Regions from separate parts of the Bradyrhizobium sp. 1(2017) genome, predicted to be linked through region 1. Evidence: predicted binding sites of a transcription regulator. Region 1 holds the regulator's gene; the other holds the start of a gene.
The links. The regulator LexA, encoded in region 1, represses DNA repair genes until DNA is damaged. The targets are predictions, from matches to a motif close to TGTTCNNNNTGTGTTCNG.
Positions count from the first base shown of each region.

Region 2: a site for LexA is predicted at 2,617-2,634, ahead of uvrA (excinuclease ABC subunit UvrA). Genes of this name have one in related genera too.

Region 1 is NZ_CP050022.2:4,489,218-4,495,913, reverse strand. Features, by position in the region: gene HAP40_RS21315 (nuclear transport factor 2 family protein) at 1-80, shown strand, start outside; gene HAP40_RS21310 (hypothetical protein) at 95-715, opposite strand; gene HAP40_RS21305 (DUF2171 domain-containing protein) at 888-1,121, shown strand; gene HAP40_RS21300 (ComEC/Rec2 family competence protein) at 1,217-3,499, shown strand; gene HAP40_RS21295 (hypothetical protein) at 3,638-4,075, opposite strand; gene lexA (transcriptional repressor LexA) at 4,480-5,181, opposite strand; gene glp (gephyrin-like molybdotransferase Glp) at 5,359-6,570, opposite strand.
Region 2 is NZ_CP050022.2:4,324,893-4,331,588, forward strand. Features, by position in the region: gene HAP40_RS20490 (single-stranded DNA-binding protein) at 1-341, opposite strand, end outside; gene HAP40_RS20495 (outer membrane protein) at 798-1,568, shown strand; gene HAP40_RS20500 (outer membrane protein) at 1,798-2,466, shown strand; gene uvrA (excinuclease ABC subunit UvrA) at 2,731-5,712, shown strand; gene HAP40_RS20510 (DinB family protein) at 5,761-6,339, shown strand; gene HAP40_RS20515 (HAD-IA family hydrolase) at 6,370-6,696, shown strand, end outside.

The sequences.
Region 1 (6,696 bases):
TGAGCTGGGTCATCGTCCGCGAGGACGGTGACTGGAAGATCGTCAATCACCACGCCTCGGCGAAGACACCGCTGATCTGACGCGCCAGCTTCACTCAGTTGCCTTTGACTGACGCGGGGGCCGAACTACCGGATGTCGCCGGATTCGGAATCATGTAGCGCTTTGCTGCTTTGGGGAAGATGACCGGCGAGCGCTCTGTCAGAGAGGCCTTAGCGTTCTCGCTCAGATCCTCCACCCTTGTGCGCCCCGTAAACGTTGCCTTTTGCATAAATTGCTGCGGGTTGCGCTTGAAGTCGATGACCAGGGATCCAAGATTGACGATCTCGTCCGGGCCGACCCGAAACCGGGCGAACTCGCCTCTCAGGTTCAGATAGTGCGAACAGGTCACGTAATTGACAACGTAAGTTCCAGGAGCGAGCAGATCAGCGCCGCCATACGTTGCCTCGGAAACGGAGTGGCCGAATATTGATGTCTCTTTTCGTCCGAGTTTGATGGATGACAATCCACGCGCCGACGAGACGTATACTATGGGTACCGAGCAATCGAGGGTTTTCGAACCGTCTTCAACCAAGCGCACATCCATGAAGACAACACTGTACCCCGGATGCCGAGCGAAGCCGTCGCGAACCTTCTGCTCGAATTCTGTGTCAGCAACCGCTTGACGGGCGCAGACCAATGACAGAGCCAACACGCCCAATCGAATAGCGATGTACATTTCCTGATTCCCGTTCCTGCCTGTTGCGGGCATAAACAACACAATCTGAAGGTGTAAGACAACAGGCAGTATGGTAGCTGTCGTCTCGTATCTCGGCGCTGCGAATGGACAATCCTCAATCGAACTGATCTGTGATTGCGGCGTTGTCGGTTGTTTGGAAGGGACAACAGACATGCAGAACATCGCTGAGCATATGGAAGTCATCGGCGCCGACGGCGTCCATGTCGGCACCGTCGATCGCGTCGAGGGCAACCGCATCAAGCTGACGAAGAAGGACAGCGGCGAGGGTAGCCACAAGGGCCATCATCATTTCATCGACAAGGGGCTCGTTGCCGGCGTCGAGGGCAACAAGGTCCGCCTCTCGGCCAAGGCGTCGGTGGCCGTGACCATGGAAGAGGAAAAGTAGGGCGCTCCGCCGCCTGTTCCTGATCCGTACCGCTATTCGTTGATCTGCACGTTCCGGTAGCCTCTGCACCCGTCGCATATCGCAAGGTGCAGAGAATGGCGGAGCCGGGCCGGCCAGGACGCTCCCAGGGAGTAGCTGGAACGTGGCCGGTCGGCCGCGCCGCGCCGGCTGGCGGGCTGGTGCCGGTGGGCTTCGGCCTCTGGCCTGCGATCGTCGGGACGTTGCGGGAATGGGTGCGTGCCGAGGCCGGTTCCGGGCGGCTGTTACCGTGGGTGCCGGTCGCCTTCGGCGGCGGCATCGCGCTCTATTTCGCCGCCGACCACGAGCCCGTGCTGTGGGTGGTCGCCGCGACGGCCGTCGCGCTCCTGCTCGGCGCTGTCCTGCTGCGGCGGAGCCGGCTGTTTGTCCCCGCGATCTTGATTGCGGCGGTTGCCGCCGGTTTTGCCGTGGCGACCTGGAAGACGGCGCGCGTCGCGCACACTGTTCTGGCAAAACCGCTCTATTCGGTGTCGCTGTCGGGCTTCGTGGAAGCGCGCGACATCCGCGAGCGTACCGACCGCTTCGTGCTGCGCGTCACCGCGATGGAGGCCCAGCGCAGCGAGGTCAAGCTCGAGCGCGTGCGACTGTCGGTGCGCAAGGGCACGGCTCCCGAGGTCGGCAGCTTCGTGCAGCTGAAGGCACGGCTGATGCCGCCGATCTCGCCGGTGCGCCCCGGCAGCTACGACTTTTCGCGCGACATGTTCTTCCAGGGCATCGGTGCTTCCGGCTTCGTAATGGGCGCGATCACGGCGTCAGTGCCGCCCGACGCCGGCGGGTTGCGGCTGCGCTATGCGGCCTTCATGCAGGGCCTGCGCGATGCGATCGACGCGCGTATCCGCGCGACACTCGAGGGCGACAACCGCGCGATCGCGACGGCGCTGCTCACCGGGCGGCGCGACGCCATCACCGCGCCCGTCAACGATGCCATGTTCATCTCGGGCCTCGGCCATGTGCTGTCGATCTCCGGCTATCACATGGCGGTCGTTGCCGGTGTCGTATTCTTCGCGGTGCGCGCGCTGCTGGCGCTGATCCCGGGGCTCGCGGCCGGCTTTGCCATCAAGAAATGGTCGGCGGCCGCCGCGCTGGTGGCGGCCGCGTTCTATTTGCTGCTGTCGGGCGCGGAGGTCGCGACGCAACGCTCGTTCTTCATGACCGCAGTGGTGCTGATCGCAGTCATGGTCGATCGCCGCGCAATCACCTTCCGCACGCTGGCCGTGGCGGCGCTGATCGTGCTCGCGGTCGCACCTGAAGCGCTGGTGCATCCGAGCTTCCAGATGTCGTTTGCGGCAACGCTCGGGCTGGTCGCGCTGGTGCAGATCGGCATGCCGAACCTGTTTGCCTCGCCCGATCATTCGGCAACGGCTCGCGTCGCGCTGTGGGGCGGCCGCGAGATCGCGATGCTGTTCCTGGCTTCGCTGATAGCGGGGCTGGCGACGACGCCCTATGCCGCCTTCCACTTCCATCGCGTGACCCCTTACGGTGTCCTCGCCAATCTCGGGGCAATGCCGGTGGTCTCGGCACTGGTGATGCCGGCGGGGCTGCTGGGACTGCTGGCGGCACCCTTCGGGCTCGACAGCGCGTTCTGGTGGCTGATGGGAATCGGCATCGACTGGATGGTTGCGGTGTCGCGCTGGGTGTCGGCTCTGCCGGGCGCCATCGGCCGCATCCCGGCGTTCGGTATCGCGCCGTTGATGGCGGCAAGCCTCGGCATCATCGTGATGGGCCTGTTGCGAACGCCCCTGCGCTGGTCCGGCGCCCTGGTGCTGCTGGCGTCCATCGCCTGGGCCATGTCGGTGCGGCCGCCCGACATCCTGATTGCCGGAGACGGCGCGAGCGTTGCGGTTCGGGGCCGGGACGGGCAGCTGCTTGTCATGCGCGCGAGCAAGGACAGCTTTCTGCTGAGGGAGTGGTTAGCGGCCGACGCCGATCGGCGCGATGCCGCGAGCAGTACGCTGGCCGACGGCGTGTCGTGCGACGAGGCCGGCTGTGTGACGCCTCTCGCCGATGGCCGGTTGGTCGCGCTGTCCTTGCGCATCGACGCGCTGGCTGATGATTGCAGCCGCGCCGCACTGGTGGTGACCGCGCGACCCGCGCCGCCGGATTGCGCGGCGATGGTGATCGATCGGCAGCGGCTCACGAGCCAGGGCGCGCTGGCGTTGTCGCAGCGTGGCGATGGTTTTGCGGTTCAGGCGGTGAGGGCGAGAGGGACAAGCCGGCCCTGGCTGCCGGCCGGCGCCGGCGAGGGTGATTTCGGCGGGAGCCTTGCGCCCAAGGCGGCGGCAGCCCGCAACCGCGACGCAACGCCGGCGGAGGCCGACTTGCAGGCCGACGATCAATGATAATTGCGAGGAGTTGGTCTGCGAGGTTGGTCCGGGTCCGACCGGAACTCCGCCGGGACACAAACCATACCATCTCGCCGGCTAGGGCCGGCGATGGCATTTGATCCAGGCCCGACCTGGGCGGCCGGGGACGGCCCATCAGTCGATCGGCAGGCGGCGCGTCGTGCTCGGCCGACTGTCGGTGATGATCTGCGGCTTGTGCTCGCGCTCGCCGATCGGCTGGGTCACCGGCAATTGCAGCACGGTTGCGCGCTGACCTTCGACGAGCTGCGTCACCAGCACATATTTGCCGTCCGGAAACTCGATCGCGTCGTGATGGCGATCGGGAATCTGCGGATCAATCTTGCCGAACTTACCGACGCGGGAGTTGATGGTGCGCGTCCAGATCCAGCGATTGTCGTAACGGACGTTGTCGGCGAAGGCGAGCTCCGTTCCCGGCAGCAGGCAGACGGCCACGGTCGGATCGGCCGCAGAAGCAAAGCCACGCGTCGAGGTGCCGCGAAACGTCGTCGACACGATCGTCTCGCCGACTTCGGCGGGCCGCGATGCAACGGCATGCAGGCTGTAGTCACACATCGGGTGCTCCTCTTTCGATGATAGCAACCCGCGCCTCTTTCGGAGGCGCAAGCCTCTATCAGAGTGGAAGCATACAACGCTCTGCTTGGTTGTGGGCAAATCTGCGGCTGGTGTTCGCGGGAAGCGATCACATTATTTTTTCAAATCTATTAGGAACAAAGCCCGCTTCAGTGCATTCGGCGAATGCCGGCGTCAGTGGTGCGCGGGCGTCGACGCATCGCTGTCTCGTCGATCCCTTGAGGTCGCAAAGCATGAGCTTCGCGGCGGTACGCCGAGGACCGCGCTGGAAAAGTGCCGGACAATCTGCGCAGTACCAGAAAGACCATCCAGCCGGAGCGGGCAACCTGGTCCGCTCCAATCGGAATCGTTGGTATCGAATGACCGCTGGTCGTCTCAGTGCTTTCTCAGTACTTGCGGTACAGCCCGATCAGCTTGCCTTGGATCTTCACCCGGTTGGGCGGCAGGATGCGTACCTCGTAGGCGGCGTTGGCGGGCTCGAGCGCGATCGAGGCGCCGCGGCGGCGGAAGCGCTTGAGCGTCGCCTCCTCGTCATCGATCAGCGCCACCACGATGTCCCCGGTATCGGCGCTCTCGTTGCGCTGGATCAGGGCCATGTCGCCGTCGAGGATGCCGGCTTCGACCATCGAATCGCCGCGCACTTCGAGCGCGTAGTGCTCGCCTGAGCCGAGCATGTCCGGCGGTACGCTGATGGTGTGACTGCGGGTCTGCAGCGCCTCGATGGGCGTGCCGGCCGCGATGCGGCCCATCACGGGCACCGCAACGGGGCGCTCGCCCTCGTCCGCGGGCGGGCTCGAGGTCGTGCGCACCTTGCCGAGATTGCCCTCGATGACGCTTGGCGTGAAGCCGCGGCGGTTGCCGGCTGCGGCCTGCAGCTCCGGCAGCTTGATGACTTCAATCGCGCGGGCGCGGTTGGGCAGGCGGCGGATGAAGCCGCGCTCCTCGAGCGCGGTGATCAGGCGATGAATGCCCGACTTCGAGCGCAGGTCGAGCGCATCCTTCATCTCGTCGAAGGAGGGCGGCACGCCGCTTTCCTTCAGACGTTCGCTGATGAACCGCAGAAGCTCGTATTGTTTGCGCGTTAACATCTCGACCAAAGTCCCCCGGTTGATGTCGTTCGATTCCGAGACGCTGAATTGAAGCGGCGAACCGCTACATGCTCGAAACAAATCATGAACGGACACTATATGTTCGATATGTGTTCCGCAACTGCTTAATTTACCGTGAACGCGACGAAGTTCGCGGAATGCGTGTGGCGGGACCGTTCAGGCGGGCAGGCGCAGCACCTCGCAAGGCGTACCGGCCTCGGCTTTGGGCGCGAACGGCATGCGCACGAGAAGTGCCTGTGCCGCAGCAAGATTCGCAAGCAGGGAGGAATCCTGAAGATGGAGGGGGAGCGCAACGAGCGTGCCGTCGTCGCGCTCTTCCAGACGCGCGCGAAGGTAATCCGCGCGCATGTCGTTTGCGCCCACGTCGCGGCCGAGCACGGCGCGCTCGTGGCGGTGATGAATCACGGACCGGCCCGACAAGGCACGAATCAGCGGCACCATGAACAGGAAGGCGCACACATAGGATGATACCGGATTGCCGGGCAGGCCGATCACCCGCATCGCGCCCAACCGCCCATGCATCATCGGCTTGCCCGGGCGCATCGCGATCTTCCAGAACGCCATCGAGATGCCTTCGTCCCGGAGCGCCCGCTGGACCAGATCGTGGTCGCCGACCGAGGCTCCGCCGGTGGTGATCAGGACGTCGGCGCCGCTCTCGCGGGCCCGGCGGATGCCGGCGGCGGTGGATTGCAGCGTATCGGCGGCAATGCCGAGGTCGATGGTCTCGGCACCCTCGCTGCGCGCGAGCGCGTGTAGGGCATAGCCGTTGGAATAGACGATCTGGCCGTGGCCGGGCGTGGAGCCCGGCATCACAAGCTCGTCGCCGGTGGCGAGGATCGCGACCTTGGGGCGGCGGCAGACGCCAAGCTGCGGGTAATTCATGGCGGCGGCGAGAGCGAGATCGCGCTCGGTGAGGCGAACTCCCTTGCGCAGTAGCACATCCCCTTCGGAGAAGTCGACGCCTGCGGGACGGATGTGCCGCCCGGCAGCCGCGGCTTCCTTGATCGTGACGCGCCTGCCGTCGGCAACGGTATCCTCCTGGATCACGACGGCGTCCGCGCCATTGGGGATCACGCCGCCGGTGAAGATCCGTACCGCTTCGCCGGAGCCGACCGTCTCGGCGAATGGCCGGCCGGCCGCGACCTCGCCAATGACCGTCAGCTGAGAATCAATCGTCGCCGCATCGGCCGCGCGCACCGCGTAGCCATCCATCGCGGACATCGCCTCCGGCGGCTGCGTGCGCAGTGCCGCCACGTCGCGGGCGAGCACGCGGTGGAAGGCTGCATCGAGCGCGACCGTCTCGTCAGGCAGCGGCTCTGCACCCGCCAGCACCGCGGCAAGCGCGTCGGAAACCGGCATCAGGGCCAAAAGTGAAATCTCCTGCTGGGCCGCTCGGGCAATCGGCAGCGAGAGTTCTAGCCGAGTGCGGGCGCAGAGGCAAAAAGCGGCGACGCAGGATAATTCGTCCCGCCTATCGATATTTTCGTTCAGAAC
Region 2 (6,696 bases), 160 kb from region 1:
AGCATCGTCAGCGTCGAGTTGAAGCCCTGGAGCACGACCTCGGTGGAGTATTTCTCGACCCCGCTCTGGTCAGTCCATTTGCGGGTCTGCAGTGCGCCCTCGATGTAAACCTTCGCGCCCTTCTTCAGGTACTGCTCGGCCACCTTGCAGAGCCCCTCGTTGAAGATCACGACGCGATGCCACTCGGTCTTTTCCTTGCGCTCGCCGCTGTTCTTGTCGCGCCAGGTCTCCGACGTGGCGATGCTCAAATTCGCGATCGGCCGCCCGTCCTGGGTGCGGCGGATTTCCGGATCCTTGCCGAGATTTCCAACCAGAATGACCTTGTTGACGCTTCCCGCCATCGCCGCTCTCCACTCCGAATGCCACTGAATTCCAGAACGCAGGACCGCCCCTCGCGGCCTGCAACCTGTGTTGAGGCGACCCTATACGCTCGCCGCACACGTCCGGGCGCCGATCAGCCGGTCACGCCTCAGGTTATCCCCATTATATAGCATCGACCCTCTGTTTGTTCCAGATTTGTTCTTATCGAGCAGCAATCCTGAATGGAGGCCCGGCCGGACCGTGGCGCCGGCGCAAAGCGCGTCTCGACGGAACCTTTTCCGGTTCCCGTGAACGGGGAAAACCGCTTAACATTCATCAAGTTGCAGCGGATCAGTCGGCGCGCGAGTGTGGCATTTCGGAGACGGACTTTGCCCACACCTTAGGCTACCGTTGCCTTGGACTTAGTTCATATGGGCGTCGCGCCTGATCAACCGCTTCGGGATTTTCAAGAAGCGGACGAAACTGGGGAGACTGCAATGAATAAGATTCTGCTTGGAGCAATCGGCATAGTGGCAATGGGCCTGTCGGCCCCCGCAAGCGCGGCGGATATGGCGGCGCGTCCCTACACGAAGGCTCCGGCACCGATGGTCGCCACCATCTACGATTGGAGCGGTTTCTACATCGGTATCAACGGCGGCGGCGGCACCAGCCGCAAGTGCTGGGATTTCGTGACGCCGGTTACGGGCGTTCTGGTCGGCGAAGGCTGCCACAACGCGGTTGGCGGCACGGTCGGTGGCCAGGTCGGCTATCGCTGGCAGTCGACCAACTGGGTGTTCGGCCTCGAGGGTCAGGGCAACTGGGCCGACTTCTCCGGCGAAAATATCAGCGGAGCGACGGGCCTGCGCGATCGTTCCAAGATCAACGCCTTCGGATTGTTCACCGGACAGGTCGGCTACGCCTGGAACAATGTCCTGCTCTACGTGAAGGGCGGCGGCGCCGTCGTCGGCGATCGCTACCGGAGCTACGATCTCGCCACCGGTCTCGAATTCGACCGGGCCAACGAATCCCGTTGGGGCGCCACTGTGGGCGCAGGCGTCGAGTTCGGATTCGCGCCGAACTGGTCGGTCGGCTTCGAGTACAATCACATCTTCCTCGGCGACCGCACCCTCAACTTCACCGGGTCTGGCAACTTCGTAATCGCTCCGCTTGGGGTCGTTACACGCTCCGAGCGTATCAGCCAGGACGTCGATATGGCTCTCATCCGCGTGAATTACCGCTGGGGCGGTCCGCTCATCGCAAGGTACTGATACCCGCTTGATATCATTTTGGAATCGAAGGCCGGCCTCGCGCCGGCCTTTTTGCTGGGATCAGCGCGGTAATGAGTCAGCAACCATTACGTTTTGCGTCTGTTGTGGCTTTTGAGAGACACAACTTGCGGCTTCGTTGGTGTAAGCACGGCAATAGTTGGGCCATCGAGTCCGCTGCCTTTCCGATTACGGAAGGCACAACAGAAACTGGGACTGGGATTAGTTGAATATGAAGAAGGTTTTGCTGGCTTCGGCCTGTTTGTTCGCTCTCGCCGCGCCCGCGTCGGCTGCTGACCTGGCGGCTCGTCCGTACACCAAGGCTCCGATTGCTCCGGCTGCTGTGTACAATTGGACCGGCTTCTATCTCGGTGTCGTCGGCGGCGGCGCTTGGGAAGACGCCAACAGCCCGGCAATGCAGGGCGGCTTCGTCGGCGGCACGGCCGGCTACAATTGGCAGACCGGCAGCGTCGTGTTCGGCATCGAGGCCGACGGAGCCTGGGCTGACGTCAACGCCTCGGCGACTGCACTCGGCATCACCGTGGCGTCCAAGACCGACGCGCTCGGAACCGTTCGCGGCCGCATCGGCTGGGCCGTCAACAACGTGCTGTTGTACGGCACCGGCGGCTATGCCTGGATCGACAACAAGATCAGCATCACTACGCTCGGCCTGACCGTCTCCGACAGCAAGTTCCACTCCGGCTGGACCGTCGGTGCGGGCGTCGAAGCGTTCTTCGCGCCGCAGTGGTCGGTCAAGGGCGAGTACCTCTATCGCAGCCTCGGCAGCGAGACCTATTTCGGTGGTGTGGGCGTTCCGCTGAACTCTGGCACGCTCAACCTCCACACCGTGCAGGTCGGCGTGAACTATCACTTCGGCGGCCCGATCGTCGCGAAGTACTGATCACTACCGACGTCACATCGTCACGAAAGGCCGGCCTCGCGCCGGCCTTTTTGTTTGGTGGGATCACAAGTCCCCCGCTCCTGCTGCCAGATGCCGCCAGCGCGCCAACATTCCGTTGACGATTCGCAAACGCCACTGGAAATCCGCTCTCGTTCTTCCTACGTTCGCTGCCATACCCATCGGCGCCGATCCCGGTTCCGGGCGAAGCGCGCCTTTTTCATTGGCGCGATCGCGTGTCTTTGGGCTTCCTTGAGGACCACCGGGATGGACGAAGTGATCAAGGCCAAGCGTCAACAACAGAACGCGGGCTCGCACCTGCGCGCAATTACGATCCGCGGCGCGCGCGAGCACAATCTCAAGAACATCGACGTCGAGATTCCCCGCGACAAGCTCGTGGTGTTCACCGGCCTCTCCGGCTCCGGCAAATCCTCGCTTGCCTTCGACACCATCTACGCCGAAGGTCAGCGCCGCTACGTCGAATCGCTCTCGGCCTATGCGCGCCAGTTCCTGGAGATGATGCAGAAGCCCGACGTCGACCAGATCGACGGCCTGTCGCCGGCGATCTCGATCGAGCAGAAGACGACGTCGAAGAACCCGCGCTCCACCGTCGGCACCGTCACCGAGATCTACGACTACATGCGCCTGCTCTGGGCGCGCGTCGGCGTGCCCTATTCGCCGGCCACGGGCCTGCCGATCGAGAGCCAGACCGTTTCGCAGATGGTCGATCGCGTGCTGGCGCTGCCCGAGGGGACGCGTCTCTATCTGCTCGCCCCGGTCGTGCGTGGCCGCAAGGGCGAGTACCGCAAGGAGCTCGCCGAATGGCTCAAGAAGGGCTTTCAGCGCGTCAAGATCGACGGCACCTTCTACGAGCTCGCCGAAGCGCCGACGCTCGACAAGAAATTCCCGCACGACATCGACGTCGTCGTCGACCGCATCGTGGTGCGCGCCGATATCGGCCAGCGCCTCGCCGAGAGCTTCGAGACCGCGCTGAAGCTCGCCGAAGGCCTCGCCGTCGTCGAGTTCGCCGACGCGCCGGCCACCGCGCCCGCGGAAGAGAAAGAGAAAAAGAAGACCGCGAAAATCCACGACAAGAGCGGCCCCGAGCGCATCCTGTTCTCGGAAAAGTTCGCCTGCCCGGTCTCCGGCTTCACCATCCCCGAGATCGAGCCGCGCCTGTTCTCGTTCAACAATCCCTACGGCGCCTGCCCCGCCTGCGGCGGCCTCGGTGTCGAGCAGCATGTCGACGAAGACCTCGTCATTCCCGACAAGGAGCTGTCCCTCCGCAAGGGCGCGATCGCGCCCTGGGCCAAATCCTCGTCGCCCTATTACGAGCAGACGCTGACCGCGCTCGGCAAGCACTACAAGTTCACGCTCGACACCAAGTGGAAGGATCTCGCCAAGAAGACGAAGGACGCGCTCCTCTACGGCTCCGGCGAGGACGAGATCAAGTTCTCCTACCAGGACGGGGTGCGCTCCTACGACACCAAGAAGCCGTTCGAAGGCGTCATCACCAACATCAACCGCCGCTACCGCGAGACCGAGAGCGAATGGGCGCGCGAGGAGCTGGCGAAGTATTTCCACGACGTCCCCTGCGAGGCGTGCCACGGGTTTCGGCTCAAGCCCGAGGCGCTCTGCGTCAAGATCGGCGCCAGGCATATCGGCGAGATCTCGGAGCTGTCGGTCAGAAAGGCCGGCGAATGGTTCGAGACCGTGCCTGAAGCGCTCAACGCGCAGCAGAACGAGATCGCCGGCCGCATCCTGAAGGAGATCCGCGAGCGCCTCACCTTCCTGCTCGACGTCGGCCTCAACTACCTTACCCTCTCCCGCTCCTCCGGCACGCTGTCCGGCGGCGAGAGCCAACGCATCCGCCTGGCCTCGCAGATCGGATCGGGCCTGACGGGCGTGCTCTACGTGCTCGACGAGCCCTCGATCGGCCTGCACCAGCGCGACAACGCCCGCCTGCTCGACACCCTCAAGAGACTTCGCGACCTCGGCAACACCGTGGTCGTGGTCGAGCATGACGAGGACGCCATCCGCCTCGCCGACTACGTGCTCGACATCGGCCCCGGCGCCGGCATGCATGGCGGCAACATCGTCGCCGAAGGCACGCCCGCCGAGATCATGCGCAACCCGAAATCGCTGACCGGCAAGTACCTGACCGGCGAGCTTGAGGTCGAGGTCCCGGAGCGGCGCCCGCCGAACCATCGCCGTACCATCAAGGTGGTCAACGCGCGCGGCAATAACCTCAAGAACGTCACCGCAGAGATCCCGCTCGGCCTGTTCACCTGCGTCACCGGCGTGTCCGGCGGCGGCAAGTCGACGCTCTTGATCGACACGCTCTACCGCGCCATCGCCCGGAAGCTGAACAATGCCAGCGAGGGCGCCGCGCCGCACGACCGCATCGAGGGGCTCGAGCATATCGACAAGATCATCGACATCGACCAGTCGCCGATCGGCCGCACCCCGCGCTCGAATCCGGCGACCTATACCGGCGCGTTCACGCCGATCCGCGAATGGTTCGCCGGCCTGCCCGAAGCGAAAGCGCGCGGCTACGAGCCCGGCCGCTTCTCCTTCAACGTCAAGGGCGGCCGCTGCGAGGCGTGCCAGGGCGACGGCGTCATCAAAATCGAGATGCACTTCCTGCCCGACGTCTACGTCACCTGCGACGTCTGCAAGGGCAAGCGCTACAACCGCGAGACGCTGGAGGTGCTGTTCAAGGGCAAGAGCATCGCCGACGTGCTCGACATGACCGTCGAGGAGGCCGCCGAGTTCTTCAAGGCGGTGCCGCGCGTGCGCGAGACCTTCAACACCCTGCACCGCGTCGGCCTCGACTACATCCATGTCGGCCAGCAGGCGACGACCCTGTCGGGCGGCGAAGCCCAGCGCGTCAAGCTTGCCAAGGAGCTGTCCAAGCGCGCCACCGGCCGCACGCTCTACATCCTGGACGAGCCGACCACCGGCCTGCACTTCCACGACGTCAAGAAGCTGCTGGAGGTGCTGCACGAGCTGGTCGCGCAGGGCAACACAGTCGTCGTCATCGAGCACAATCTCGAAGTCATCAAGACCGCCGACTGGGTCATCGATCTCGGCCCCGAAGGTGGCGACGGCGGCGGCGAGATCGTCGCCTGGGGCCCGCCAGAAGACATCGCGAAAGCGCCGCGGAGCTATACCGGCAAATTCCTCGAGCCGGTGCTGAAGAAGGCCAGAAAGACGAAACGGCGGAGCACGAGTGAGGCGGCGGAGTAGTTTACACGGCTGGATGGGCCGACGCACTTGTCTGAGGGAGAATGAGCTTTGCCTGCCGGACTTGTGCAGACCTATCGCGCGTTCGCCCATAACAACGCCTGGGCGAACCATCGGCTGCTCACGGCTTGCGCTGCGCTGCCTCAGGCTGGTTTCGAAGCCGAGCGCATCGGGTTCTTTCCAAGCCTGCAGCGCACGCTCAACCACATCCATGTCATTGATCTCTTCTATGTCGACGCGCTGGAGGGCGGATGGTTGGGCCCGGCGGCCTGGAAGAACGAGGTGCCGTACCCTGCCCTCGCCGCGCTCAAGCCCGCGCAAGCCGCGGTCGACAAGCGCTTGATCGCGGTCTGCGATGCATTGACGCCCGAGAGTCTCGACAGCGTTGTGCGGATCAATCGCGACCCGGCCGTGCAGACCGAACGATGCGACCGGCTGCTCATGCATCTGTTCCAGCATCAAATTCATCATCGCGGACAGGCGCATGCCATGCTGTCCGGAACGAGCGTCACACCGCCTCAGCTTGACGAGTTCTTTGCGGAGGGAGAAGCATCGCTTCGTGCCACCGAATTTGCCGATCTGGGCTGGACCGAGGACACTGTTTGGAATTCTAGCTCATTGGCTAGATGAACGAAGCGACATCCGGAGTCTTTCCGTCACGTGCCCTACTCCCTCGCCATCTTCGATCTCGACGGCACCCTCGCCGACAGCTTCCCGTGGTTCCTGCGCACCATCAACGACGTCGCCGATCGCTTCAATTTTCGTCGCGTCGCGCCTGAGGACATCGAGGAGCTGCGGCACGCTTCGAGCCGCGAGATTCTCAGCCGGCTCGAGGTGCCCTTGTGGAAGCTGCCGGCGATCGCGCGGCATGCGCGGCGGCTGAAGGCAGAGGCGGCGGCCGAGATTCCGCTGTTTGCGGGCGTCGAGGCAATGCTGCGGACGCTGGCTGCGAACGGCATGCAGCTCGCGCTGGTGACCTCCGACAGC